2 regions of the Paenibacillus sp. YPG26 genome follow, and region 1 is predicted to be linked to the other one. Evidence: a T-box and tRNA genes for the amino acid it is inferred to sense, from the RefSeq annotation. Region 1 holds a T-box; the other holds one or more tRNA genes.
What was found. A T-box is a leader RNA that pairs with one kind of tRNA and senses whether it is charged. The one in region 1 lies ahead of tyrS (tyrosine--tRNA ligase), so its partner is inferred to be a tRNA-Tyr.
Positions count from the first base shown of each region.

Region 2: it has a tRNA-Tyr gene. The T-box ahead of tyrS (tyrosine--tRNA ligase) is inferred to sense a tRNA for this amino acid. The anticodon was not compared.

Region 1 is NZ_CP084530.1:1,586,859-1,601,266, reverse strand. Features, by position in the region: gene LDO05_RS07420 (aminopeptidase) at 21-1,136, opposite strand; gene LDO05_RS07415 (hypothetical protein) at 1,224-2,054, opposite strand; gene LDO05_RS07410 (sensor domain-containing diguanylate cyclase) at 2,176-4,164, opposite strand; gene rpsD (30S ribosomal protein S4) at 4,615-5,214, shown strand; gene tyrS (tyrosine--tRNA ligase) at 5,329-6,582, opposite strand; T-box leader at 6,641-6,893, opposite strand; gene LDO05_RS07395 (transglycosylase domain-containing protein) at 7,061-10,192, shown strand; gene acsA (acetate--CoA ligase) at 10,320-12,047, opposite strand; gene LDO05_RS07385 (GNAT family N-acetyltransferase) at 12,313-12,945, shown strand; gene LDO05_RS07380 (acetoin utilization protein AcuC) at 12,975-14,153, shown strand; gene LDO05_RS07375 (5'-methylthioadenosine/adenosylhomocysteine nucleosidase) at 14,176-14,408, opposite strand, start outside.
Region 2 is NZ_CP084530.1:2,948,982-2,963,389, forward strand. Features, by position in the region: gene sufD (Fe-S cluster assembly protein SufD) at 1-867, opposite strand, end outside; gene sufC (Fe-S cluster assembly ATPase SufC) at 887-1,669, opposite strand; gene LDO05_RS13915 (Dps family protein) at 2,129-2,602, opposite strand; gene mtnK (S-methyl-5-thioribose kinase) at 2,903-4,126, shown strand; gene mtnA (S-methyl-5-thioribose-1-phosphate isomerase) at 4,123-5,220, shown strand; gene LDO05_RS13930 (hypothetical protein) at 5,320-5,868, shown strand; gene LDO05_RS13935 (DUF423 domain-containing protein) at 5,938-6,312, opposite strand; gene LDO05_RS13940 (hypothetical protein) at 6,493-6,879, shown strand; gene LDO05_RS13945 (DegV family protein) at 6,915-7,772, shown strand; gene LDO05_RS13950 (PAS domain S-box protein) at 7,832-11,341, opposite strand; tRNA gene LDO05_RS13955 (tRNA-Gly) at 11,605-11,675, opposite strand; tRNA gene LDO05_RS13960 (tRNA-Pro) at 11,684-11,760, opposite strand; tRNA gene LDO05_RS13965 (tRNA-Pro) at 11,797-11,870, opposite strand; tRNA gene LDO05_RS13970 (tRNA-Gly) at 11,883-11,957, opposite strand; tRNA gene LDO05_RS13975 (tRNA-Leu) at 11,961-12,044, opposite strand; tRNA gene LDO05_RS13980 (tRNA-Lys) at 12,080-12,155, opposite strand; tRNA gene LDO05_RS13985 (tRNA-Gln) at 12,231-12,305, opposite strand; tRNA gene LDO05_RS13990 (tRNA-His) at 12,334-12,409, opposite strand; tRNA gene LDO05_RS13995 (tRNA-Tyr) at 12,432-12,516, opposite strand; tRNA gene LDO05_RS14000 (tRNA-Thr) at 12,521-12,596, opposite strand; tRNA gene LDO05_RS14005 (tRNA-Asp) at 12,623-12,699, opposite strand; tRNA gene LDO05_RS14010 (tRNA-Met) at 12,737-12,810, opposite strand; tRNA gene LDO05_RS14015 (tRNA-Val) at 12,825-12,900, opposite strand; tRNA gene LDO05_RS14020 (tRNA-Glu) at 13,059-13,133, opposite strand; tRNA gene LDO05_RS14025 (tRNA-Ser) at 13,155-13,246, opposite strand; tRNA gene LDO05_RS14030 (tRNA-Asn) at 13,303-13,375, opposite strand; tRNA gene LDO05_RS14035 (tRNA-Ala) at 13,379-13,454, opposite strand; tRNA gene LDO05_RS14040 (tRNA-Ile) at 13,477-13,553, opposite strand; rRNA gene rrf (5S ribosomal RNA) at 13,602-13,718, opposite strand; rRNA gene LDO05_RS14050 (23S ribosomal RNA) at 13,818-14,408, opposite strand, start outside.

The DNA.
Region 1 (14,408 bases):
ACCAATCAAGGATAAATCTCCTATTTCAAGTTCTCCGGATTTAATGCCTCAAGTTCGGGAATAACGAACAGTCCATCCTTGCGTATCAGTTGTCCGTCAAAATAAATTTCTCCGCCCCCATAATCCGGACGCTGGATCTGTACAAGATCCCAGTGAATGGAAGACCGGTTCCCGTTATCCGCTACCTCATAGGCCTGCCCGGGAGTGAAGTGGAAGCTGCCCGCAATCTTCTCATCAAAAAGTGTATCCTTCATCGGATGAAGGATATAAGGGTTGAAACCGATCGCGAATTCGCCGATATAACGGGCGCCTTCATCCGCATCAAGAATGGCGTTAATCCGAGCCGTATCATTGCTAGAGGCTTCAACGATTTTCCCATTCTCGAAACGGAACTTGATATTCTCGAATGTTACCCCGTTGTACAGACTGGCTGTATTAAAACTAATTGTGCCATTGACCGAGTCACGAACAGGTGCTGTATAGACCTCTCCGTCGGGGATGTTGTTCTGTCCTGAACATTTAATGGCTCCAATGCCCTTGATCGAGAAGTTAAGATCCGTCCCTTCCGCTACAATCCGCACCTTATCCGTCCGGTTCATAAGTGCAGCCAGAGCATCCTGAGCACGATCCATCTTGGCATAATCCAGATTGCATACCGCGAAGTAGAAGTCCTCGAAAGCTTCCGTACTGGTATTGGCCAGCTGGGCCATACTTGCATTAGGATAGCGCAGTACGACCCATTTGGTGTGCTTGACGCGCTGTTCACTATGTACAGGATGAGAGTATAACGAATTATATAAATTCATCTTTTCTTCAGGTACATCAGCCAGATCGTTGACATTCTCCCCCGCCCGGATTCCGATATAACACTGCATTTGCTTCATTCGGTTCAGATCGATCTCGGCCCATGTCTGGATCTGCTGCTTGTTCCCATATTTAAGCATGGCCCGCTGCACGGTTCTGTCCGTGAGCTGCACAAATGCGTTTCCACCCTTTTCGCCTACTTCTTCAACAATTGCATTCAACAAATCCCGCTCTGTACCTATCATTTCAACAAGCACATTCTCCCCTGGCTGAACGTTAACAGAGTATTCCACCAAGTTCTTGGCCAGCTGCCCGATTCTTGGATCACGCATTCTTGTTCCTCCTCTTAGCTGCATTAATTTAACAATGGTTGATTCCTGTCTATTGTAGCATTTAGATGATTGCTAAGGAACTCCTGTTCATCTGAAGCTGCAGTCAGTAACCAGGATCTCAGGTTTATTTAAATTCGAGTCTCCGGGAAAGGTGATCTTGTTATTGGAGGTAAGCCGCCTTGGCAGACCCGATTTTGTATCTATAGTCAAATGGTACACCGCCCTAACTTCTGCCTGATCCAACTTATCTGACAATTGGCCGTTACCCTGACTCCACAATTTCAGAACTTCCCGGTTCAGGGCTTCCCGCTCGGGGATAGTCAATTGCAGCAGCTGGCTATCCCGCTTCCAGTTCGCAAGGACAAGCTCCATTTCTTCACCAAGCTGTCTGCGGAGCAGCGCCTTAGCTTCCTCTGGAGCAAGCTCGATCCGTAGTACCTTTGTTCCTCTTGCAGCACCGCTCTCAAGTCTGAGGGATTTGGATTTGGTATTATGGATCTCTTCAAGCTGTGCCAAAGGGTTAACCCGGGCAAGAGGATGAGGTATACGGTCTCCCTGAGACTGATCCAGAGCCGCCCACTTTCTGCCATTCAGTTGAAATGTGGTTAGAGGGCTTTTTCCTTTGGAAGCTGCCTCTTTCAAGCCGGAGTTCTCCTGATTCACAGGAGAGTCTGCGATTAGCGTCAGAACCTGGTGGTTCCGCAGCTCTCCCGAGAATGCCAGACTGCCCTCAGGCTGAGGCCGGTTGGCTCGCAACAGCACGGTGTTACCCTTGAAGCTGAGCGTGTCACTTCCAGCCAGTCCAGCCCAGGTCAAGTCGAACCAATCCTGCGCCGTCCTCGGCTTTGAACATGATGCAATCAGCATTACCATGATTATGATCACTACAGCCCTGCCTACAATAGCTCGCTTGGTCATCCCCCACACCTTCCATCCATGAACAATATAAATGCTACTCCTAATTTCTCCTACAAGGAACAACTTATACAGATGAATCTGCGGACAAAATAAAAGAGCACCCTTAGGTGCCCTTTCAGACTTATTGGTTATCCCTGCCAACTTGGGTCTGGTTACGGCCGTTGTTCTTAGAACGGTATAGTGCCATATCAGCCCGGTAAAAAAGTGACTCTACGCTAATCTTCTCATCTTTGCGGCTCCAGTGGGATACTCCGCAGGATACCGTAACCGGTGGTGTCGTCTCAACCGCCACTCGTTCGCGTATATTCTCGGCAAGCTGATAACCTTCCTCCAGCTCCATGCCAGGCAAATATACCGCTAATTCCTCGCCTCCCCACCGTGCGCAGACATCGATCTTGCGCACGGTGGACTGAATGATATTGCAGACCTGCTTTAGAATAGTGTCGCCAATCTGATGGCCATAGGTATCATTAACCTGCTTAAATTTATCTATGTCCACCACAATAAGGGAGCCCTTCGCATCCCTGCGCTGGAATTCCAGCAGCTTGTCATCCAGATAATGACGGGCGAACAATCCTGTCAGCATATCCCTATTAGCCATCCGCCGAACTTCTGCATGCAGGGAAGCGTTCGCAACCGCCAGTCCGATATGTGTGGACAGCACCTGAAGCAGCTTATAATTCTCATAAGAGAAGTAATTAGAGCGGGTATGCGTAAGCAGGATTGTCCCGCTGACTTCCCCCCGGATCATTAAGGGAACTCCGATCAAGGAGCTAGACCCTGTCTCCTCCATCAGCCTGGAGTATACCCTTCCATAACTGTGATAATCCGATAGGATGATGGGTTCCTTCGTGGCATAGACCAAGCCGCATACACCGCAGTCTCTGGGAAAAATCTCTTTTGACAAGAAAGTGACGTTAGTAGAGACCATCTCAAAAAAGTCCTTATCCTTATCAAGTTGGGAAATACAGCAGTATTCGGCACCAAATATATGCAATAGCTCATCGGTTGCAAACTTAAATATCTCTTTGAGCTGCAAGCTCTGACTTAACCGCTGGGTCAATTCATTAATTAACCTCAGCTCATGAATAAGCTGGTTAGACTGTTCATACAGCTTCGCGTTCTCAAATGCTGTTCCAGCCGTATCGGCCAGCATTTCCACCAACTGGATATCGGCTTCCTCGAAATGTTCATACGGAATGAACAAATGAAACACCCCATATACTCCCTGCTTACCGCTTAATGGAACAGCGATCTCTAACTGCTGCTGTCCATTCTCTGCCCGAAAGCTGTTACGAAGCAGCTTCCCTTCCATAAAAGCCTGGACACATAACGGATCTGTATCCGCTTGCAACTGCAGCAGCTTCACCCTGGAATTAGAGCCTTGATGGTCCTGGGACATCAAGATCTCCAAGTGGACATTCGGGTATACCCTGACAATGCTGTCCAGCACTTCATGCAGCACCGCATCCACATCAATCTTGTCATGAAGCCTCTGTACTACATCAACCAGGAATGATCTTCTTTGAGCTTCACGTTTGGCCTGTTCTTGTATCGCGATCATATCTTTGAAGAACGTATTCTCGAACCTGCGGTAGAAGCAAGACGTGAAATGCTGCTGCGCCATACCCAGAATCCGCTCGCCAAAGGCGATCTCTTCAGCCGATCCTTGAATAATACACCCGAGTACTGCAAATATCTCGGCTTTGCTTTTGGTACGAACCGGAATCCCTGCTGCAATGATATGTTGTTCTTCCGCAGCATCTACATACAGCTTCACCGCTGTTGTCTCGCCAGAGTCCAGGCATGTCCGCATCAGCTGGCTTATACGCTCATGCCAGATACTCAGTATAGCCTTATCTTCGGTGTGTATTACCTCTGCTGTCCAATCGGCAAGCAGCCATGAGAGCTGGCCGCCGACTTCCAATGCGGACACTGCCGGGATCCAGTCTCTGAATGCCGACCGCAACAAGGGGTGTATGTACGGGAAGTCATGTACCGTGATATCAAGCTGCTCCAGCCAGGCGCTCTCGCCCGGGTGAATGCTGAGTTCTGGAATTTGGGAAGATAGATTACTAATCACCGGGTCCTCTCGTGGATGTTCTGCCATAGGGGGCTCCTTCTGCACCGCACTTCCGTCGGCTTAATGGTAACCTTTACATATGCTTAACAGCTAACTGATTCTCAGGGTAAAATTAGGAAATAAATATATAACTGTATTCTACTATTTAAATTCGATTTTTGCACCTAAAAATCATGGTTTTGACCCATATTTTTGGTGCAAAAGCCCTATCGACAAAAACCCTCCTTTTCAAACAAAAACTTCGCCTTGACTTTATATACTAACTTCATATAATATTTATTGTTGATGAAGACTGGATAGAGTCTTACCTTAGGGCGTAATATTGTGTCACCCTCACGGATTTTGTTGCTGACTGGACAGCGGCTGAACTTTTCGGTCAGTAGAGCGGATTATCCTTCTATCCCCCCGCCCGACAAACAAAACCGGCGCAAGTGTAGCCCCACCTAAAATTTCATTTATGAAGGAGTCTACTATACAATGGCACGTTACACAGGTCCTAAATTTAAACTTAGCCGTCGTCTTGGCATTTCCCTGAGCGGCACAGGAAAAGATTTGAAGCGCCCTTTCCCTCCAGGTCAGCACGGTGCTAACCAACGGAGAAAAGTAAGCAACTACGGAATGCAGCTTCTTGAGAAGCAAAAGCTTCGCCACATGTACGGCTTGGGCGAAAAGCAATTTAAAACCCTCTTCTCTAGAGCACAAAAAATGCAAGGTATTGCCGGTGAAAACTTCATGTTCTTGCTGGAATCCCGTCTGGACAACCTTGTATACCGTCTTGGTTTCGCTAACTCCCGTGCTGGTGCCCGTCAATTGGTATCCCACGGTCATATCACAGTTAACGGCAAGAAAGTGAACATTGCTTCTTACCTCGTGAACCTGGGCGATGTAATCAGCCTTCGCGAAAGAAGCCGCGGTCTTTCTTCTGTTAAAGAAGCTTTGGCGAACCGCAATCACCTTCCAGCTTACCTGGAGTTCAATGATACTTCCCTTGAAGGTAAGTACATCCGTCTTCCAGAGCGTTCCGAGCTGTCCCAAGAAATCGATGAGAAACAAATCGTCGAGTTCTACAACCGTTAATATTTATACCAACCCAAACCGGTCCTGGTCTGCAAAGACTTCGGCCGGTTTTTTTGTGCTCTTTTTTGTTCCTCCTCCATACAAAAAGGGAGCCTCCCGGCTCCCTACCCTGTACTACTTACGGGCAAGCTTGGCGAATTTCCGCTTACCCACCTGAATAACATCACCATCTTTAATCTCAAGCTCGGCACTGAAGTCCGTCAATTTGTCTTCGTTATATTTGACGGAGCCCTGCTGTATGCTGCGTCTGGCCTCTCCATTGGACGAGGCGAACCCAAGAAGCGTTAACAGCTTGATCAGACCAATTCTGCCATTCTCCAGCTCACTGTCAGCAATCTCGATAGTCTGAATATCGTCAGGCAGCGCACGCTGCTGGAACACGGTCACGAAGTGCTCCTGAGCAGCTTCCGCATCCTCAAGGCTGTGATACATCCTAACCAGGGTAAAAGCAAGCTTCATCTTCGCGTCCCTAGGATGCAGCGTGCCTCCCTTCATTCCCTCTTCAAGCACGGCGAGCTCTTCATTCGTTAGATCAGTTACAAGCTGGAAGTATTTCAGCATCAACTCATCCGGAACGGACATCGCCTTACCGTAGATTTCATTAGGCTGCTCGTCGATACCAATGTAATTCCCCAGACTCTTACTCATCTTCTGAACACCGTCTAGTCCCTCGATAATCGGAGTCATAATAGCTACCTGAGGCTCTACACCGTATTCCTTTTGAAGTGTACGTCCCATAAGCAGGTTGAACTTCTGGTCTGTTCCGCCGAGCTCAATATCCGACTTCAAGGCCACGGAATCCATTCCCTGCATCAGTGGATAAAAGAACTCATGAACACTGATAGGTTGTCCGCTCTGGTAACGCTTGGTGAAGTCGTCGCGCTCAAGCATACGGGCAACGGTGAGCTTTGCTGCAAGCTTCACAACATCTGCAAAGGTCATAGGCGCCAGCCACTCTGAATTAAAGTGGATTTTTGTCTTCTCTTTATCCAGAATCTTGAAGGCCTGCTTAAAGTACGTCTCCGAGTTGCGCTTCACATCTTCCTCGCTCAGCTGCTTACGTGTCTCGGACTTGCCGGTTGGATCACCGATCTGTCCGGTGAAATCGCCGATAATTAACTGAACCTGGTGACCCAGCTGTTGAAATTGACGCAGCTTTTGCATAACAACTGTGTGCCCGATATGCAGATCTGGCGCTGAAGGGTCGAGTCCCAATTTCACTTTCAACGGCTCACCTGTAACCACGGACTTAACCAGCTTGTTCCTAAGCTCTTCCTCAGGTACGATTTCTACAACTCCCCGCGAGATCACTTGCAGTTGACGCTCGACCTCAGCCTGCTGTACCGGTGATAATTCTTCCCATTTCATCATGTCCTGCCTCCTGTAACATGTATATTTCTGAACACAAAAAAGCTCCCTCTTATCCCAAAGGGACGAGAAGGAGCTGCTCGCGTTACCACCCTAATTAAAGCCGTACCCACTTCAAATGGATACTATGGCTTTCACTTCATTTCTATAACGGTTACCCGGTACCGGACTACTGACACATCCCTTCAGATGCGGGTTCCCCCGGACGGCTCCAGATTGTAATTCAAAGGGGGTTCGCTCACGGTTCGCAGCATCCACCGATTCTCTGGGGAGAGATTTCCACCTTCTACTAGATCTTTCAAAGCCTTTATCCATATGCATTTGTATATTACTGTATATCTTATAACATATATACTTTTGGGAAGTCAAACCCGGTATCCTATTCCAAAACAGCCTTCATAGAAGACCAACAGCCGAGAAAATGGATTCAAACGCGTACATTTGTGCTATAATGTTGCTGTTAAAAGGAGGATACTCTATGGTAGAAGTGCATGAAAAGGATCCTGTAGAACAAGAACGCGGACGCCAGAGACATTGGGGCAGGACGACCCTGAAAGTGTTCCTATGGCTGGTTTTTGTTGCTTTTACAGGGATTCTGTTTGTTGGGGGAGCCTTATTTGGCTTCGTATCATCCAACGTCAAAGATGACCCTGTACGTTCAAGGGCTACGATTGAACAGAAAATAAGCACTAATAATATTACCGCGTTCGCCTACTATCGCGACGGTACCGTAATCGGCCAGCTTCGTTCTGAAGAGGACCGGCGTCCGGTAACCTTCGAGGAAATTCCCCAGATTGTGATTGATGCCGTCATCTCCATTGAGGACAACAACTTCTGGAATCATAAGGGTGTCGACATGAAGGGAACCTTGCGCGCGGTTAAGGAAAGACTTCTGCGGGAAAGCAGCCAGACTGGAGGAAGTACGTTAACCCAGCAGTTAGCCCGGCGGGTGTTCCTCAATCTGGATCGTACGGATAACCGGAAGGTTAAGGAAATGCTTCTGGCTCTGCGCCTTGAGCGGTTCCTGGACAAGAAAGAAATTTTAACCGCTTACTTGAACAAGGTTCCTTTTGGCAACGGCTCCAATGGATATAATGTATTTGGTATCCAGGCCGCCTCCAGAGGAATCTTCGGGATCGCAGACCTTAAGAAGCTGAATATTGCTCAAGCAGCCTATCTGGCTGGCCTGCCTCAGCTCCCCTCTTCTTATTCTGCTTTTAACGGCAAAGGGGAATTTAATAAGTCCAACTTCAAACGGGCAATCAAGCGCCAGCAGCTCGTGCTGCAGCGTATGCTCGAGGAGAACACGATTACAAAGAGCCAATATGACGAAGCTATGGCCTTTGATATCAAGAAAGCTCTTGCTCCGCAGACCGAGAAGGCATATGCAACCTCTCCGTATCTCATGCTGGAGACCGAACGTCAAGGCGCCGAAGTCCTTGCTTTACTAAAGGATCCGTCGCTTAACAAAAATAAGATTCCAAGCCAGACTCTCGAGGAAGCCAGGCAGCAGCTCTTAACTGGTGGATACCGGATCTACACAACGATTGATAAGAAAGTATACAGTGCGATGCATAAAGTATCAGAGAACAGCAGCAACTTCTCTCCAAACAGCAAAACAAAAGGATTGGAGCAGGTTGCCGGCATGATGATCGATCATCGGTCAGGTGGTATCCTGGGCATGATTGAAGGCCGGGATTTCTATACCGAGCAGATGAACTACGCTACCCAAATGATCAGGCAGCCCGGCTCCACCATGAAGCCGATCGCGGCTTTCCTGCCTGCGTTGGAGAAAGGGCTTGTCCAGCCTGCTTCTATTATTGATGACTCTCCGGTAATCTTTCGGGATGGGCAGAAGGGTTACCACATTCCCGTCAATTCAAGCGGAGGTTATAAAGGGCTTGTTACCGCTAGAACAGCGCTTAATGAATCGCGGAACATCCCTGCGCTCAAGCTGTTCAATGACAAGGTGGGAATCAACGAGGCTTGGGCTTTTGCCAAGAAGCTTGGCATAACCACAATCCAGAAGCAGGATTACCAGGCTAAGACCGGGGTTCTAGGGGGCCTTAAATTTGGTGTCACTGTAGAGGAATTGACGAATGCCTACGGAGCCATCGCGAATCAAGGAGTATTCAATGACGCCTACATGATCGAGAGGATCACCGATTCAAATGGTAATGTGGTGTATCAGCACAAGGCTGAACCCACACAGGCATTCTCCAAGCAGACAGCTTACCTGATGACCGATATGCTTCGCACGGTAATCTCGGCGTCAGGCTCCACGGGTCATTCCATTGCACGTGATTTCGACAAGTACGGCAAGATTCCTGTGGCCGGAAAGACTGGAACCACGCAGGACTATGGGGATGTCTGGTTCATGGGCTATTCCCCGGATGTAACACTTGGGATCTGGGTGGGATACAAAGAACAGAAGAATACCCTGGTTACCAAAGAGGCCAAGTCCAGGGCTAAATCCATCTGGGCACTTGTCATGAATGAGGTTAGTAACAGCAAGCCAGAGCTATTCAAGACACCCGAGTTCAAGAGACCGGATGGCATTGTCAGAAGAACCGTATCCGGGTTCAGCGGCCTTCTGCCGACCTCGCTCACTCAGCAGGCCGGGAATATGGTCACTGATTTGTTCAACGTGAAGTATGTCCCTAAGAAATCCGATGATGTCCTGGTGAGAGCCAAGTATATTACGTACAATGACGTGAACTATATTCCCCATGACGAGACCCCTTCGGATATGGTGCAGCAAAAGGTAGTAATGCGGCGTGACAAGCCAATCAAAGAATTGATTGACGAGCTGCAGAATGCCTTCTCCAAGATGAGAGGCGGGCACAGAAGCCTAAGCTATTATCTGCCTAAGGATGCAGCAGAGGATGCTCCGACTAAATTAGATCCAAGACAGGACGACGGCAGGGCTCCAGCTGACCCATCTAATGTAAGGGCCATTGCGGGAAGAGGACAGAACACGATCACGTTCAATAAGAATAGTGAGAAAGATGTAGCGGGTTACCGGCTGTACAGGTCTGTAGACGGCAGCGCCTTCCGCTACAGAGGTGCTGTTCTAACCGGTTCAGGCACTAGCTTCACGGACGGAACATCTGCAGGGCATAACTACTCCTATTACGTCACAGCCGTTGATATTGGCGGCCATGAATCGTCTCCTAGCGCGGTAGCTACTTCAGAGGGGCCGGGAACCCCGCTGCCGAAGCCAGGCAAAGCTTCAAATGCCGGGTCGGACGGTTCTGCAGGTTCTAAAGGTTCTACAGGTTCTGCTGGCTCCGGGGCTGAAGCTGGAAGCAGCGGGGATGGGGATAGCAGCGTTATTACTGCGCCGCCTTCCGCCCCTCAGCAAATGCATGCTGAAGCAACCAGCACAGGTGTACAGGTAAGCTGGAATGCGAACCCGAAGGCAGAGAACGTAAATGGATACAATGTGTATTATGCGGATAAAGAGAACGGGGTATATGCTCTAGTAGGAACTGTTCAATCTAACCAGTATGAATATACAGCTGCCCCGATTAACGGATATATCCGGGTAACGGCAATTAATGCTGCCGGGGAGTCAACACCGACGTCCGCACTCCATATCCAGAAATAACACTTCTACAGCCAGCTTTCCACACACACTCCGACGGAATCCACTATGGATTCCGTCTTTTTCATTTCTTATGCCATGCTAAAGACGACCGAACCGAAGTCCAGTCGTCATAGATAAAATTATCGTATTAGTCTTCCTCAATTGTAGATAAGTCCCCCACAGGCAGCTGCAGCTCCCATGCTTTAAGTACCCGCCGCATAATTTTACCTGAACGTGTCTTCGGCAATTTATCCTTGAACTCTATCTCCCGGGGAGCCGCATGGGCGGATAATCCCACTTTAACAAACTTGGAAATCTCCGCCTTCAGTTCTTCAGAAGGCTCAAAGCCCTCACGAAGAGAGATGAAAGCCTTGATGATCTCGCCCCGTGTAGGGTCGGGCTTGCCAATTACCCCTGCCTCCGCAACCGCCGGATGCTCTACAAGCTTACTCTCCACTTCGAAAGGTCCGATCCGCTCACCCGAGGAATTGATCACATCATCAATCCGGCCCTGGAACCAGAAGTATCCATCCTCGTCCATATAAGCGGAATCTCCGGAAATATACCACCCTTGAATCCGGAAATACTCCTCGTATTTGGCGGGATTGTTCCAGATCTTGCGCATCATGGACGGCCATGGTGTCTTGATCGCGAGATTCCCCATCCGGTAAGGCGGCAGAATATTGCCCGAATCATCGATAATTGCCGCTTCAATGCCTGGTAGAGGACGTCCCATGGAACCCGGCTTCATCGGAAGTGAAGGATAATTGCATATCAACTGCGCTCCGGTCTCGGTCATCCACCAGGTGTCATGAATTCTCTTCCCATACACCTTAAGTCCCCAGCGTACTACCTCCGGGTTCAGCGGCTCTCCTACGGAGAGCACATGCCGCAGACTGGAGAGATCAAATTGTGATATAACATCCTCTCCAGCTCCCATCAGCATTCGGAAGGCCGTAGGCGCACTGTACCAGACCGTGACCCCATATTTCTGTATGGTTCCATACCAATCAGCTGGACTGAAACGTCCCCCGCGGATGACATTGGTTGCCCCGTTAAGCCAAGGAGCGAATATGCCATAGGATGTACCGGTTACCCATCCCGGGTCTGCCGTACACCAATATACGTCCCCTTCTTGAAGATCGAGCACAACCTTACCCGTATAGTAATGCTGGATCATAGCGTTGTGTACATGGTGGACTCCCTTTGGCTTCCCTGTTGAACCCGAGGTGTAGTGAATGATCAGTCCATCCTCGCGGTCAACCCATTCAATCTGCGCTTCTGGAGATGCCTCAGCCATGGCGGACTTGAAGTCAATAATTCCTTCGCCAGGTTCTACCTCGTCACCTACCACGATAATGTGTTGTAACGCCGGGAGCTCATCACGTTTGATTCTAGGCAGTAAGGCTGGTGTCGTAACAATCGCAACCGCTCCGCTATCCTCTAACCGGTCCTTAACCGCTGTCTCCATAAATGCCTCGAACAAAGGGCCCACCACGGCTCCAACTTTAATCGTGCCCAGTATACTTACATACAGCTCCGGAGTACGCGGCATGAACACAAATACTCGATCACCTTTATGAATCCCTATCGTCCGGAGTACATTAGCGAATTGGTTAGATAAGCCCGAGAGCTCCTCGAAGGTGAACGCCTCATCCCGTGTGGCATCGCTATATAATAATGCTGTTCTACCACCCCGCCCAGCATCCACATGGCGGTCTATGGCTTCATAGGCCAGGTTCAGCTTACCGGTCTCGTACCAGGAGAATTCCTTCTCAACATCCTTCCAGTTAAAGCTGTCATACGTTGATTCATAGTCACCCAGATTTGACGAGGGGGCCACCACTGAAATAACTTCCCCTTGCAGTTGGTTCATCTTTTCATCCTCCTTAATCCTTACGAAACCGGATAGTAGTAAGTTGAATTCATGAAATTAGAAACAGGAGCAGTTCAAGATAGCGTTTACACGAATGATGTCGAAAAAAGGCTTGCACAGGTTTTCTCACACGCGCTTGTCAAGTCTGGAAATGTGAAGAATTTATGTCAGAAAGTATTATATCATACGCTCAAGAAAGCGGCTACACTTTTCAACGCACCTTATTTCTGCTATAAGTGAGAGGAAAGAGGAAAGGAGACCGACGATGGAACATCCTAAAATGTACCACGCCCATATCCTGTCCCGTCCACCAAAAGAAATTACGGTGGAAGGACCTGTATCCCCTGACGCACTTCAGCTACTCCACATGCATTCTGAGCTTGATGCCTTCCGCAGACCGAAGGAACAGCATGAAGCCTTGGTGGAGATTGCCGCCCTTCCCGAAGGGCGTATCATTGTTGCACGTGAAGCTGATCTCATCGTCGGGTATGTTACATTCCATTATCCTGATGAAATGGAGCGTTGGTCACAGGGCGGAATGCCCGATCTTATTGAGTTGGGTGCGATTGAAGTGGCCGATGAATACCGCTCGCTTGGCCTTGGGAGTGCAATGATCCGAACGGCATTTGAGGATGCCCAGATGGAGAATTATATTGTTTTTACGACAGAATATTACTGGCATTGGGACTTGAAGACAAGCGGACTTGATGTATGGGCCTACCGTAAAATGATGGAACGCCTGATGCAGACTGTAGATATGGTATGGTATGCGACCGACGATCCGGAGATATGCTCACATCCCGCGAACTGCCTGATGGTGCGGATTGGCAAGCATGTGCCGCTGGAATCCAAAGAGCAATTTGATCAGATCAGGTTCCAGCAGCGGTTCATGTATTAATTCGAGAAGAATAGGGGGACTGCTCAGCTATGTCTGGAAAAGTAAAGTTTGTTCATCATGACAAAGATTTGAGTTATCATTTCCATGACAACCACCCTTTCCATCCCATTCGGCTGGAGCTCACTCTTGATCTCTTAACAGAGGTTGGCGCCTTGCCGGAGGACTCGAAGATCGCCTCCATGCAAGCTCAGGAAGAGGATCTGCTGCGCGCTCATAGTCTGGATTACATCAAGGCCGCTCAGGCCCTTAGTATAGAGAATCCGGCCGCCGAATGGGTGTCCAAGGCTGAACAGTATGGACTTCTTGATGAGGATACACCTTTTTTTGCAGGCATGCATGAAGCTTCGTCCTATATAGCCGGCGGCACCCTAACCGCTGTAGAAGCCGTGATGTCCGGCTCGGCTGCCCACGCCCTGCATCTGGGAGGAGGTCTTCATCACGCTCTCTTTGCCAAAGCGGCCGGCTTCTGCGTGTACAATGATGCAGCGGTAGCGATCTCCTATGCAAGAGAGAAATACAACGCACGGGTTCTCTACATCGACACCGATGTACACCATGGAGACGGCGTGCAGTGGAGCTTCTACTCAGATCCAGACGTCTGCACTTATTCCATTCACGAGACAGGGAAATATTTGTTCCCGGGAACGGGATTCGCGAACGAACGCGGTGAACATCTGGGTTATGGATACACCGTTAACCTCCCCCTTCAGCCTTATACTGAAGACGATTCCTGGATGGAGTGCTTCACTAGTTCCCTCAGACGCGTCGCGGCTTACTTCAAGCCAGACCTCATTATCAGCCAGCACGGCTGTGACGCGCACGCAACGGACCCGCTGTCTCATATGCACTGCAGCATGCGTATTTATGACCAAATGCCTGAACTGATTCACGAGCTGGCTCATACGTACTGCGGGGGGAAATGGGTAGCCATCGGTGGAGGCGGGTACGACATCTGGAAGGTAGTACCCAGAGCGTGGAGCTTGCTATGGCTGGAGATGTGCGACCACCCACTGAAGAAGATGCTTAAGAACCGCCCCCTGACCCCCCTTCCAGACGGATGGATTCACAGGTGGCAGTCTCAAGCGCCCGTAAGATTGCCATCAGAATGGCTGGATGATCTGAGCCGCTGGGAAGCTATGCCCAGAAGAGATGAGATAACAGCAAAAAACCGCGAGACCCTCGCGGTTGCACTTCAGACTATACCGTGACTGGAATGGCACGGATTCAGCATCAATTCCAGTGTTCTAATATATCTCTTAGAATCTCGTATGAACGGCGGGACGCTTCCACCGTGAACTCAGCGAAATTGACGTTCGCGGTACCGTCCGCCTTGTCAGACATCGATCTCAGCACTACGTATGGAATGTTATTCAGATGGCTGACCTGAGCCACGGCTGAACCTTCCATCTCCACACAGGCTCCGCCTAATGTCTCATTCAGCGATTTCACAATGGCATGGTCGG
Region 2 (14,408 bases), 1.4 Mb from region 1:
CGAACCTACGGCAATGACTTTAGCATCAGAAGTTGAGCCATTTCCTTTGAGCACACTGAGTGTCTCGCTCATGGCGTCCCCGGCGTTCATTTCACCGATAATCCACTCGATGCTTCCGTCGTTCTCCACCACCGCGCGGCGGTAAGTCAGATCCGTAATTTGTCCAGCCAGGTGATGGACAGAAGCGAATTGTACTTTAGCCCCCGGCTTCACGAACACTTCCGCTGCGCCGTTATGAACAATCGCTTCGTTCAGATCACCAGAAATGTAATTGTCCACGTAAGTCACGCGGCTGTTACTGTCCGCCACAATCAGAACGTGAGGGGTGAAGGATGAGCTTGCGTCATCAATCAAGAATACGGCTTGAAGTGGAACCTCAACCTCTACATTCTTAGGCACATACAAGAACACGCCGCCGTTCCATAGAGCCGCATGCAGAGCGGTCAGTTGATTCTCCTCAGCCGGGATGGCTGTGAACAAATACTGTTTGACCAGATCTCCATGCTCACGTACAGCAGTCTCCAGGTCTGTGAAAATAACCCCTTGAGCTGTCAGCTCAGGTGAGAGCTTAGTGAATACCACGCCTGAATTGCGCTGTACAATCAAATTGCTGTGCTCATTAATTTCAACAAGGCTGGACAAGCTCTCAGGCAGCTCTTCAGACGTCTGAGCGCCTTGACGAAGCTTGCCGTAGTTATCCAGTGTCCAACGATCCAATCTTGTCTTCTCCAGTTTAGGCAGTTCAAGTCCAGCTGCCAGCTCCAAAGCTTTTGAACGGATTTCGGTTACCCATGCAGGCTCACCGCTCGACTTTGAGAATGCCGCCAAGGCTTCGTGATTCACCGGAAGAATGGTTTGTGTAGTCATTTCTTCTCCTCCTTCCTGCTTACGCCTCTTGACCAACAGTCTCGTCTTCAATACCCAGCTCTTCTTTAACCCAATCGTAGCCTTCCTTCTCCAGGCGCTCTGCAAGCTCAGGTCCGCCGGATTTCACAATGCGTCCCTGCATCATCACGTGTACGTAATCAGGAGTGATGTAGTTAAGGAGACGTTGATAGTGGGTAATAATCAAGAAACCACGCTCTTCACTGCGCATTGTATTTACACCATTAGCTACGATACGAAGTGCGTCGATGTCCAGACCGGAGTCGATCTCATCCAGAACAACCAGCTTCGGATCAAGCAGCAGCATTTGCAGAATCTCGTTCCGCTTCTTCTCTCCGCCGGAGAAGCCTTCGTTCAGATAACGGTGTGCAAATTCAGGATTCATTTCAAGCTCCTTCATTTTGCCTTCCATTTGACGGATAAACTTGATAAGGGAGACTTCGTTGCCTTCTCCGCGGCGCGCATTGATGGCACTGCGCAGGAAGTCAGAGTTAGTCACACCCGCAATCTCACTTGGATACTGCATAGCCAGGAACAATCCGGCACGTGCGCGCTCATCCACTTCCATTTCAAGTACATCCTCACCGTTCAAAGTTACTTTACCGTCCGTAACCTCATATTTAGGATGTCCCATCAAGGCAGAAGCCAACGTACTTTTACCAGTACCGTTCGGACCCATAATGGCGTGGATTTCACCACCTTTTATGTCAAGGTTGATCCCCTTCAGGATTTCCTTACCCTCGATTGTTGCCTTCAAGCCTTCAATAGTAAATTGTGTAGCCATGTTTAGATGCTCCCTCCATTTGATCGATAACATAACAGTGTGTTCCACGTATATATTCATCGGGACGTCTCCCTCACTGCCTGCAATTATACCATAATGAGTATCTAATTAGAATTATTCTAAATGATTCTCATTGATTCTCATTTCATTTTACCCTACTTCAAAAGGTTTATCAATCGGACCCGGCTTCCCTACTTCGCCCAAAAGTGCTCTTTTCCCCCGCCAGCCAACAGTCTTCACGTTAAATCGATACCTAAAAAAGGAACAGGCCTGACTGTATTCAGTCAAGCCTGACAAATTCCGCTCGGCAATCGCATGCTCGCTCTTGCCTTATATTCACACTTCCCATTTGTAATAAATGGTCTTAACGGTGCAAAGCTCAAAGACTCATCCATGTTCTGAAGTAGGCTCTAGGCTGCAGTTATGGAGAGGAGCCTGCGCTTTCCACCTCGTCTGTTCTTAGCCCAGATAAGAACGAAGCATCCACATATGCTTCTCCAGCTCTCCCTTGAACCCGGTCAGAAGGTCGCTTGTAGCCTCGTCTTCAGCCTGATCCGCCAGTTCAATACCTTCCGTGAAGGATTCAGACAATGTGGCAAAGTCCTCGATCAGATTCTGCACCATGGCATTCGGATCTTCTTTCCCGGTCGCTTCCTGAATGGTAGCAAGGTCAAGATATTCCTTCAGTGTAGCCGCAGGGCTGCCTTTAATCGCGAGCAAACGCTCAGCAATCTCATCCATTTTCAGAGCAACTTCATTATACAGCTCTTCGAATTTGACATGCAGCGTGAAGAAATTGTTCCCTTTTACATACCAGTGGTAATTATGAATCTTCACATACAACACATTTAAGTTAGCTATCTGCTGATTAAGGACTTGTTCCAATCCTGATGTTTTAGTTTTGCTGTTGGATTTTGCATCGGCTTTTGCCATGTTCATTCCCTCACTTTTCATTTCAGAATTAGATTGTATGATCATTCCGCCGGGTCAATCCCGTGAATGATAGTTATCTTGTCCAGAACGTTACCGCTCCATGACTACATTTTACCCTTTCCCGTTCAGTGCGAAACAACCCGTATTTTCTCAAAAAAAGATACAAAAAGGATTACTTTTCCGATATACTAACTTAAAGAAATTTGTTCCATATCTATCGAATGAACTAAAGGCTGCGTAATTAGTTAGTTCATTCCATAATCATCGATGAATAAATGTGTCTGCGGAGGTGTAACACTGATGTCCGAATATCATCCCCTGTCTCTTGAAGAGGCAGTCGCTTTAGCTAGAACTATTCCCGGCCATTTCCGTCAGGATGCAGATCTGTCTGTAGAGGAAATTGGTGACGGCAATTTAAACCTGGTGTTCCGTGTTACTGATGCTTCTGAAGGAAAAGGACTTATAATCAAACAAGCTCTTCCTTATGCCAAAGTCGTCGGCGAATCCTGGCCTCTTAGCCTGGATCGTGCACGAATTGAGCGTGAAGCGCTGGAGATCCAGCATGCGTATGTTCCGGACCTGGTCCCGGCTATTTACGCCTATGACAATGATCTGGCGATTACGGTCATGGAAGATTTAAGTGATCATACGATTATGCGCAAAGGATTAATTGAAGGACAGGAATACCCTCAATTTGCCAGACATATCGGTCGATTTATGGCCTCGACGCTGTTCTATACTTCGGATTTGGGAATGAACCAGCAAGCTAAGAAGGAGCAGCTGGGCCGGTTCATCAATCCGGATCTGTGCAAGATTACAGAAGACCTTATCTTCGAAGATCCTTACCGCGATTCTCCTAATAATAACTTCAGCGAAGACATTCGCCCAAATGCCGAAGCACTTTGGCACGATGATGAACTGCGGCTTGAGATCGCTCTGCTTCGGGAGAAGTTTCTGACTCATGCGGAGGCTCTGCTTCACGGAGATCTGCATACAGGCAGTATATTTGCTACCCGGGAATCTACGAAAGTCATCGATCCCGAATTCGCATATTATGGACCGATGGGCTTTGATATCGGGGCCGTCATTGCCAATCTGCTGCTGAATTTCGCTGCCCAGCCTGGCTGGAGCGGAAGCGTGGAAGAAGTTAATGCCCGCCGGCATCGTCTGCTAATCATGATTGAAGGAGTATGGCAGCATTTCGAGACTCACTTCCGTGACCTTTGGAATCGTGATCTTGTTGATGTAACGGCTAGGACACCTGGCTATCAGGATATGTATGTCCAGAAGGTTCTTCGGGATGCCATCGGATTTGCAGGGGCCAAGATGATACGCCGTATTGTCGGTCTCTCCCATGTAGCTGATATTGATACGATTGCAAATGAAGAGATCCGGCATCAAGCCAAAGTAACTGCGCTGGGGATCGGCACCGCACTCGTTAAGCGCGGCCGGTTCGCTGGCTCAATTGATGAAATTACAGGTATCGCGAGACGAGCGGCCAAAGAAGAAGAGGTAACGGTATGAGCTCAAATAAGGAAATAAACAGTTCTCTGCTTCAAAGCTCAGAGAATAACGGTCCTCTTGTGAGCCTTCGGTGGGAGGAAGACCGGCTCTTCCTGCTTGATCAGCGTCTGCTCCCCGAGCAGATTGAGTTCCTGGAGCTCACCACACCTGAAGAGATATGGGACGCTATCGCTTCCATGAAGGTTAGAGGGGCCCCGGCAATCGGGATATCCGCTGCCTATGGAGTGGTCCTTGCAGCCAAAGCCTATACCGGAGAATCTTCCGGCTGGCTCCCGCACGTCACCCAGGCTGCCGAATATTTGGCAACATCCAGACCCACGGCAGTGAACCTATTCTGGGCCTTGAATAGAATGAAGGATAGAGCCGCGCGCCTTGCCGAGGAGCAACCAGAGCTGGAGACCCGTAATTTAGGGTTGACCGCCGAGGCTATACTCATTCATCAGGAGGATGAAGAAGTATGCCGCCTGATCGGAGAGCATGCCCTTCCTTTATTTGAGAGTGGAATGGGTGTGCTTACGCACTGCAATGCCGGCGGTCTTGCCACAGCTAAATATGGCACTGCTCTAGCTCCCTTCTATCTGGCCAAAGAACGCGGCATCCCCCTCAAGGTATTTGCCGATGAGACACGCCCTGTACTTCAGGGAGCCAGACTAACTGCCTTTGAACTTCAGCAGGCAGGCATTGATGTAACCTTATTAACCGATAACATGGCCGCTGTGGTTATGTCCAAAGGCTGGATTCAGGCGGTGATTGTGGGTACGGACCGGGTTGCAGCCAATGGAGACGTTGCGAACAAGATTGGAACGTATGGGGTAGCTGTTCTGGCGAAAGCCCATGGAATCCCATTCTATGTAGCTTCACCCTTATCGACGATAGACTTGTCTACTGCTACGGGTGAGGATATTCCGATTGAAGAGCGTCCGGAGAGTGAAATTACGGAGAGCTTCGGCAAGCGCACGGCTCCGGTCGGTGTAAAGGTGTTCAATCCGGCGTTTGACGTGACACCACATGAGTATGTTACAGCGATCATTACGGAGAAGGGGATTGTCCGTCCTCCTTTCAATAAAAATCTTCCTGCACTCTTTAATAAATAACGGATTGCATGAAATTGGTAGAATGCAGTGCAGTCAAGGACTATGCTCCTTCATAATTTAATGGTATGATTTAAGAAAAAGCAGGATATGAAGGGGCCTATGACCAACACAAAACATGACGAGCAACTTGCCTACTTGTTTAATGTCGATATTTTAATTAAAGATAAATCCAATGCTATGGCTCTCCAGGCTTTACTCCAGCTGCTTAATTCCGGCGATCTTGTAGACTACCGGATTAAGTCAGGCGTAGAACTGGGAGAAATCATTGAAGCTACGTTAAGCGCCAAGAGACAGGCCATGATTGCCAAGGCTTTCCGTCATCAGGCAGATGAGCAGGCTGCCAAGGCACAAGTCAAAGAAGAGCCTAACGTTCAGCCAGCCAAGCCTTCAGAAGCGGGTTCCGGAACAGCAGCCAACAGTTCTATTGGGAACATGAGCGATGAGGCCATCCAATCCTGGATTCAAAGCTACGTGTCCAACAATAAGCTGGTCCGGCTCTCGGTCGAACGGAACCGGGAGCGGATCGCCATTCCGTGCCGCATCTTGAACTATGCTCCTGATACCCGAACCATGAATGTCTATCATGTGGATGAGAAGCAGGTGTATAACTTCAGGCTCAGTGAGATTATTGATTTCGTGGATGCCTGAGATCAGTAACGAGACTGCTTCACAACAAATAAGGCGTTTTTCGGTATTCCGCCGAAAAACGCCTTTTGTTCATTTTTTCTTCGAGAAAGCTTCCAGGGCCAGCAGCAGCCAACCCGCAATAAAGGCGACTCCCCCGAAAGGGGTAATAGCACCCAAATACTTGAGACCGCTGATACTTAATACATACAAGCTGCCTGAGAACAATACGATTCCAATTATCATAAGACGTGCAGCCCATACCAGCCTGGCTGACACTCCCCAACTGCCTGCCGCAAGAGCAATAAGGATAATCCCTATAGCATGAATCATATGATAATGAACACCTGTCTCATAGGTAGAGGTATGAACCCCCAGCACCTTCTCAAGGGCATGAGCGCCAAAAGCTCCAACCGCAACTCCTAACAACAGCAGAAGTGCTCCGATTCCAACATACTTGCGATGCATGACTTATTCAGCTCCTCTATACCTTAATTCATACTCATTCTGCTGTTAATCTTATCGCATTATAAGCTCATTTTGCTACAAAAACCTAGGCCATTCACAAAGTCTTCTTGATTTTTTCTTGAAATTATGAAAAATTAATACGAGATTATGTTGTAAGTCATCTAAAAAGGAGATAAGTTAATGGAATCCAATGCAAACCATCTGAATCCCCCACTTGATCCAAATACCAAGCATTCCGGGCCTGGAATTGCCTCATTTGTAGTTAGCCTTCTAGCGCTGATTGCATATATTGCTGCAGTTGCGATCGTTCTGGATACGTCCAGAGGTCTGATTATCAGTGGAGTTCCCGTTACTAACGAGATAATTATGAATCATGCTGGATTTATGGTGGCCGGATTAATTGTATTGGCTGCAATTATTCTCACCCTTACGGGTTCCGTTCTGGGTATAATAGGGTTAGCCCTTAAGAACCGCAAGAAGCTGTTTGCCATTCTTGGAGTTATCATTTGCGCCATACCTCCTATTTTCATGCTAATCCTATTCTTTGTTCGCACGAGCCAACTGTAAGTATAGACTGCCTTATAGTCAGAAAGGTGAATACTATGGGAAAAATAAAGATTTTTACCGACAGCACTGCAGATCTTCCCTCCGATCTGGTAGCCAAATATAACATTGGAGTTATTCCATTGTATGTTGTATTCAATAGTGAGACATTCAGGGACGGAATTGATCTAACACCGCCCGGCTTATACTCCAAAGTTACTCAGACTGGGAAGCTGCCTAAGACAGCCGCACCGTCCCCTGCCGACTTCATCTCTGCCTTTTCACCTTATGTCGATGCAGGTGACCAGATCATTTACATAAGCCTTTCTTCTGAACTCTCTTCTACGTATCAGAATGCGGTTATCGCCTCAGGAGAGTTCCCGGATGGAAGTATCCATGTCTTCGATTCATTGAATCTATCCAACGGAATTGGAATCCAGGTTCTTAAAGCCGCAAGAGCTGCTGAAGCAGGACAATCTGCCGAGCAGATCCTATCTTTGCTTGAGTCCATCAGGCCCAATGTGGATACCGAATTCGTAATCGACTCATTAGAGTACTTGTACAAAGGCGGCCGATGCTCAGGCATGCAGAATCTGGTTGGCAGCCTCCTAAAGATCCGTCCAGTAATCAAGGTTCAGCAGGGAAAAATGACACCAGCCTATAAAGTCCGCGGAAGCCGCGACAAGGCGCTTGATCAAATGGTTACGAATGCTCTGTCCAATATGGACAGCATGGACAAGGATACGCTCTTTGTCGTGCACACTATGGCAGAACAAGATGCTATCGCCATGAGTCAATTAATCAAAGAACGAACTGGCGTTCATGAGGTGCTGCTTAGCGATGCAGGATGTGTAATTTGCAGTCACTGCGGCCCTAAGACCATTGGAATCATCTATTTAAACAAGACTCAAGCATAATAGAACAAGCTCCCTACAAGGCACCAACTGCCTTATAGGGAGCTTATTATTTTTACAGGCTACTTCCGTCTTTCGGCAAGCACACTGCCCCATTCTATCAACTTTGCTTTAATGTCCTGAAGCTTGAATGGCTTTCTAAGATAGTCTTCCATTCCGCTGTCCAGACCAAGCTGTACATCCTCATGGTTAACCTGTGCAGCCAATGCGATAATAACAGGCCTCTCGCCCTCAGGAACCACCTGGCGGATAATCTTGGCGGCCTTAGCTCCATCCATAACCGGCATCTTGATATCCATAAATATCAAGTCATATGGATTGCGGCTTACTGCCTCAACCACCTCAACACCGTTATGGGCAACATCTGCTTTGATCCCCAGACGCCCAAGCATCTGGACAAAGATTTGACCATTTACAGGATGATCTTCAGCAATCAGCACTTTCAGATCCTTGTACTGGATCCAGTTCATAGACCCGGGATCCTCAATGTGGGTGCTGAGCTCTCTCAAATCTCCCTCACATGCTTTCTTCTGCAAAGTTAATTCCTCATCATGACTAATCAGAGTGAAGCGAAATGTGGAACCGATCCCTTCCTGGCTTTCCGCTGAAATAGAACCGCCCATAAGCTCAACCATTCTTTTGCAAATGGCCAGTCCGAGTCCGGTTCCCCCATATTTGCGGTTAATGACCGGGTGCAGCTGGGAGAAGGTCAGGAACAATTGGTCAAGCTTGTCTTCCGCAATGCCTATTCCCGTGTCCGTTACCCTAAATTCAAGCACCATGGAAGAAGAACCCGTGACAGAGACCGGATGAACAGAGATGGTTATGCGGCCTGTCTCTGTGAATTTCAGGGCATTGCTGACAAGATTAATCAGGATCTGCCTTAAGCGGGCGGAATCACTTCGAATTCTTGCAGGAATTTCGGGATCAATCCAAGAAGTAAGGCTGATATTCTTCTCCATTGCCGCTGGGGTGAATAGATCAATTACGCTGGATACGGAGGCAGATAGATCGAACCAGCCGTAATCCAGTACCATTTTCCCAGCTTCAACTTTGCTGAAATCCAGAACATCATTAAGAATCTTTAGAAGCGCTCGTCCGCTCTCGGAGATGATATCAGCATACTCCCGCTGCTCTTCCTGAAGCTGTGTCTCCAGCAGCAGATCCGTCATTCCAATAATGCCGTTCAATGGAGTCCGGATTTCGTGACTCATCATGGCCAGAAATTCCGACTTGGCTCTCGTTGCCCGTTCTGCCGATTCCTTCGCTCTAATGATCTCCCGTTCATTCGTCACATCGTTGAACACCACCACCACACCCACAATCTGATCACGGTCATACAACGGGGCCGCACGGTAATTCACAAGGAAGCTTGAACCGTCTTTCCTCCAGAACACCTCTTCATGAACCGAACGGGCTCTTCCGTCCCTGAACGTCTGATGAATCAGACACTCATCAACAGGATAAGGACTTCCGTCACTTCGGGAATGATGGATTAAATGATGGTTATCGGTGCCTATGAACTCGGCTATATTGTAACCCAGCATTCTGGAAGCAGCCGGATTGATGAATATGGTTTTTCCCTCTTCATCAAGTCCATATATCCCTTCAGATACCGAATTCAGAATCAAGGAATGCTGATAACTCAGCTTCTCAATCTGTTCGGTATACCGCTTACGCTCCGTAATATCCGTAGCAATTCCGTAGACTCCCACGATGTTCTGATCCACAATAATGGGAACATTCGTCACATTAAGCTCTACAGGGGTACCATTCTTATGAATAATGGTTGTTTCGTAAGACTGAGGTTCCCCTTTCATGGATAGTTCAAAATAACGAACCGTCTTGTTTATTTCAGCACTGCTAATAATTTGTTTGAAATTCATACCCAGCAGTTCTTCCTTACTGTAGCCCGACAAGGCTTCCAGGTTGGAATTCAGCGTTACATAGTTCCCGTGCAGATCAAAGGAATATACAGCAGAGGGACTATACTCGAAGAGTGACTTATAGCGCTGCTGACTCTCCTGAAGGCGTCGCTCATTATTTTTCCGCTCAGTAATATCACGGGATACGGCCACGATTTCAAGTATTTCCCCAGTCCGATCATCAAACGTATACCGGCCTGTGCTTTCAAACCAGATGTATTCTCCGTCCTTGCGCCTAATGCGATAAGTAACCGTATATTCTGACGAATATTGCAGCTGTACCGACAAGTAATCTTGGACAATCTTTATATCATCAGGGTGGAAATAATCAAAAGCACTGGTTCCGACAAGCTCTCCAGGTTCGTAACCAAGCAAGGTAATACTAGCAGGAGAAGCATACGAGTAGGTATTCCCTGCATCCGCTTTATGCTTGGATATTAAATCAAGCGAATTCTCGGAGATGATTCTGTACTGCTTCTCGCTCTCCCGAAGTCTATTCTCCATCTGGTTGCGTTCTGTAATGTCCTGTACGATGCCGAACAGCCTTTTGACCCGGCCTTTTTTATCGAACTCTATATCTGTCTGGCTGAATAGAACTTTATTCTTCTCTGTATCTCCGCATCCAAGCACCCTGAATTCTAATTCAAAGGATTGTGCGCCCTGGGAAGAAGCAGCCTCTAAGGCTTCGGTAATCAGCAATTTGTCATCAGGATGAATAACCTTCAGCCATTCATCGAACGGAGAAGAGAACTGCCCGAAATCTTGACCGTAGATCCTCTTGAACTCTTGAGAGCATGTGAACCGTTCTTGATCCACATCCCATTCCCAGGAGCCAATATGAGCAATCCCTTGAGCACGGGCCAGACTCTGTTCACTTCGCCGTAAATGCTCTTCAGCCATCATCCGAGGTGTAATATTACGGGTAATGATGAGTAGCTTGTCTGCTTGAGTACTGGAACCCTGCACTTTCTGTATACTGGCTTCAACCCACACCTCATGTCCATCGGCATGACGGAGTTTTCCCGTAAGTATACCTGAAGAGGCAATCAGATCCTTATTCTCCCATGTCCCTTCACCTGCGAACAGCTCCTTAAGCTGCGTCCCGACAAGCTCCTCAGGTGTGTAGCCCACAATCTCATAAATAGCCGGAGAGATGGACAGGCAATTCCCTTCCATAGTAGCAAAAGCAATGACATCCTTGGCATCATTCGTAATCACTTGATACAACTTCTCGGATTCCATTAGACGCCGCTGCATTTCTTTTGTTAAAGTGACATCTTTAAATATAGAATGTACACCTACAATGTCTTCTCCAGCCTTGATCGGCACGTAGGTAATATCCAAATCAAGAACCTGGCCATCCATCCGGGTGAAATTCAATTCAAAGCTGCTTGTCTTCCCTTGAAGTGCCTCGTTCAAGTAATAACTTCTCAAGGCTTCGTCTTCCTTGGTGAACAGATCATGTGCAGGTGTACGGTTAAATTGCTCCAGTGTGTATCCAGTCACTCTTCGAGCAGCTGGATTCGCCTTAATATACTGACCATTCACATCCATTACACAAATGGCATCGGGATGATTCTCATATAGGGACTCATAAGTGCTCCCTTCCGCAATTAGCTGCTTCAACAGCTCGTTCTTATGACTCATCAAGGCCGACTTCCTTTCTATGCATGGATAAAGCGAAATCTTCATGAAATGAAGTAAAGAGATTAGCGAGGGTTGGATTAACTGTGTATATCTTAATGATGAAGCAACCTCGGCCTTCATCTTATTGGATTAACAAATTAGTTTAATTCTAACCTATATCTTAGGATACTTACTAGCAACCTCCACTGAGAATTCCAGGAATTAGTCTGTATAACGAAAAAGGATGTTATGATTGAATCATCATAACATCCTTGCTCACTCAAAGCGGGTGATGGGAATCGAACCCACGCTATTAGCTTGGAAGGCTAAAGTTCTACCATTGAACTACACCCGCAAAATTTATGGTCGGGACGACACGATTTGAACATGCGACCCCCTGGTCCCAAACCAGGTGCTCTACCAAGCTGAGCTACGTCCCGTAATACCAATACTCTACACCAATTACAAAATCACAATCGGGACGACACGATTTGAACATGCGACCCCCTGGTCCCAAACCAGGTGCTCTACCAAGCTGAGCTACGTCCCGTGATTAAAAAAATGGAGCGGACGACGGGAATCGAACCCGCGACCCTCGCCTTGGCAAGGCGATGCTCTACCGCTGAGCCACGTCCGCAAATGGTGCGCGTGGAGGGACTTGAACCCCCACGTCAAAGACGCTAGATCCTAAGTCTAGTGCGTCTGCCAATTCCGCCACACGCGCACAAGTAACACTGTTCACCCTGATATCAAGGTAAATGGTGAGCCATGAAGGACTCGAACCTTCGACACCCTGATTAAAAGTCAGGTGCTCTACCAACTGAGCTAATGGCTCAAAATGTTTACCGGGGTCCCCGAAAAGTATTAGGAATCTCCATCAAAGCTTTCGCTTCACCTTTTGGGGTAATAATGGCTGGGGATATAGGATTCGAACCTATGGGTGACGGAGTCAAAGTCCGTTGCCTTACCGCTTGGCTAATCCCCAACGTAAGTAGCAGTAATAAGAAAGTAAATGGGGCGATCGAGGGGACTTGAACCCCCGAGTGCCGGAGCCACAGACCGGTGCGTTAACCACTTCGCCACGACCGCCATATTACATTCTAAGAAAAACTGGTGGAGGCTGATGGATTCGAACCACCGAACTCGTAGAGAGCAGATTTACAGTCTGCCGTGTTTAGCCACTTCACTAAGCCTCCAAAATGGTGCCGGCGAGAGGACTTGAACCCCCAACCTACTGATTACAAGTCAGTTGCTCTACCAGTTGAGCTACACCGGCAAGGTGTAAAAAAATCAATAAGACAATGGCGGAGCCGACGGGATTCGAACCCGCGGTCTCCTGCGTGACAGGCAGGCATGTTAGGCCTCTACACCACGGCTCCACACTTTGATGAATCCCATATTATTCATTGGGATTAATTGCGGGGGCAGGATTTGAACCTGCGGCCTTCGGGTTATGAGCCCGACGAGCTACCGGGCTGCTCCACCCCGCGTCAGTAGTACAATATGGTGGAGGCTGAGGGGATCGAACCCCCGACCCTCTGCTTGTAAGGCAGATGCTCTCCCAGCTGAGCTAAGCCTCCATAAATATAAGATGAAGTGATTGAAGCTGTTTAATGAAAGTGGTGACCCGTAGGGGATACTCGTTCTTCAAACGAGACTGCGATGTATTCCTACCGAAGCCTATGCTTCGACGAACCCTGATGGGTTCTCATCCCCACTTGAAGCTGTTTAATGAAAGTGGTGACCCGTAGGGGATTCGAACCCCTGTTACCTCCGTGAAAGGGAGGTGTCTTAACCCCTTGACCAACGGGCCTTGCTCAAAAATGTATACACATGGCGGAGAAAGAGGGATTCGAACCCTCGAGACGCTTGTGACGCCTACACGATTTCCAATCGTGCTCCTTCGGCCAGCTCGGACACTTCTCCATATAAGGTTGTTGTTTTTGAAAGTGCTGATTAACTCAGCACTTTCAAAAACGGTACTCCCCGAACAGGACTCGAACCTGTGACAACTCGATTAACAGTCGAGTGCTCTACCAACTGAGCTATCAGGGAATATGGTGGAGCCAAGCGGGATCGAACCGCTGACCTCCTGCTTGCAAGGCAGGCGCTCTCCCAGCTGAGCTATGGCCCCATGATGATATGATGTAACAAGATGGTGGGCCTTAGTGGACTCGAACCACCGACCTCACCCTTATCAGGGGTGCGCTCTAACCAGCTGAGCTAAAGGCCCTTATATGTAGCCGTCTTACTCCGGCACAAAAACCCCGATTGGGGTATCGCTTGGCGGCGTCCTACTCTCCCAGGACCCTGCGGTCCAAGTACCATTGGCGCTGGAGGGCTTAACGGTCGTGTTCGGGATGGGTACGCGTGGAACCCCTCCGCCATCGCCACCAAACGGAATTCTCTTCAGGCTTGATCACCTGAAAACTAGATACGAAACGAATTGTGCGTGTTAGATTGTATTGCTTCCGAAGTTACCCTTCGTGAAGCTGTGTTGGATAAGCCCTCGACCGATTAGTACTGGTCAGCTCCATGCATTGCTGCACTTCCACCCCCAGCCTATCTACCTCGTCGTCTTCAAGGGGTCTTACTAATTGGGAAATCTCATCTTGAGGGGGGCTTCACGCTTAGATGCTTTCAGCGCTTATCCCTTCCGCACGTAGCTACCCAGCTGTGCTCCTGGCGGAACAACTGGTGCACCAGCGGTGCGTCCATCCCGGTCCTCTCGTACTAAGGACAGCTCCTCTCAAATTTCCTACGCCCACGACAGATAGGGACCGAACTGTCTCACGACGTTCTGAACCCAGCTCGCGTACCGCTTTAATGGGCGAACAGCCCAACCCTTGGGACCTACTTCAGCCCCAGGATGCGATGAGCCGACATCGAGGTGCCAAACCTCCCCGTCGATGTGGACTCTTGGGGGAGATAAGCCTGTTATCCCCAGGGTAGCTTTTATCCGTTGAGCGATGGCCCTTCCATGCGGTACCACCGGATCACTAAGCCCGACTTTCGTCCCTGCTCGACTTGTCAGTCTCGCAGTCAAGCTCCCTTATGCCTTTGCACTCTTCGAATGATTTCCAACCAT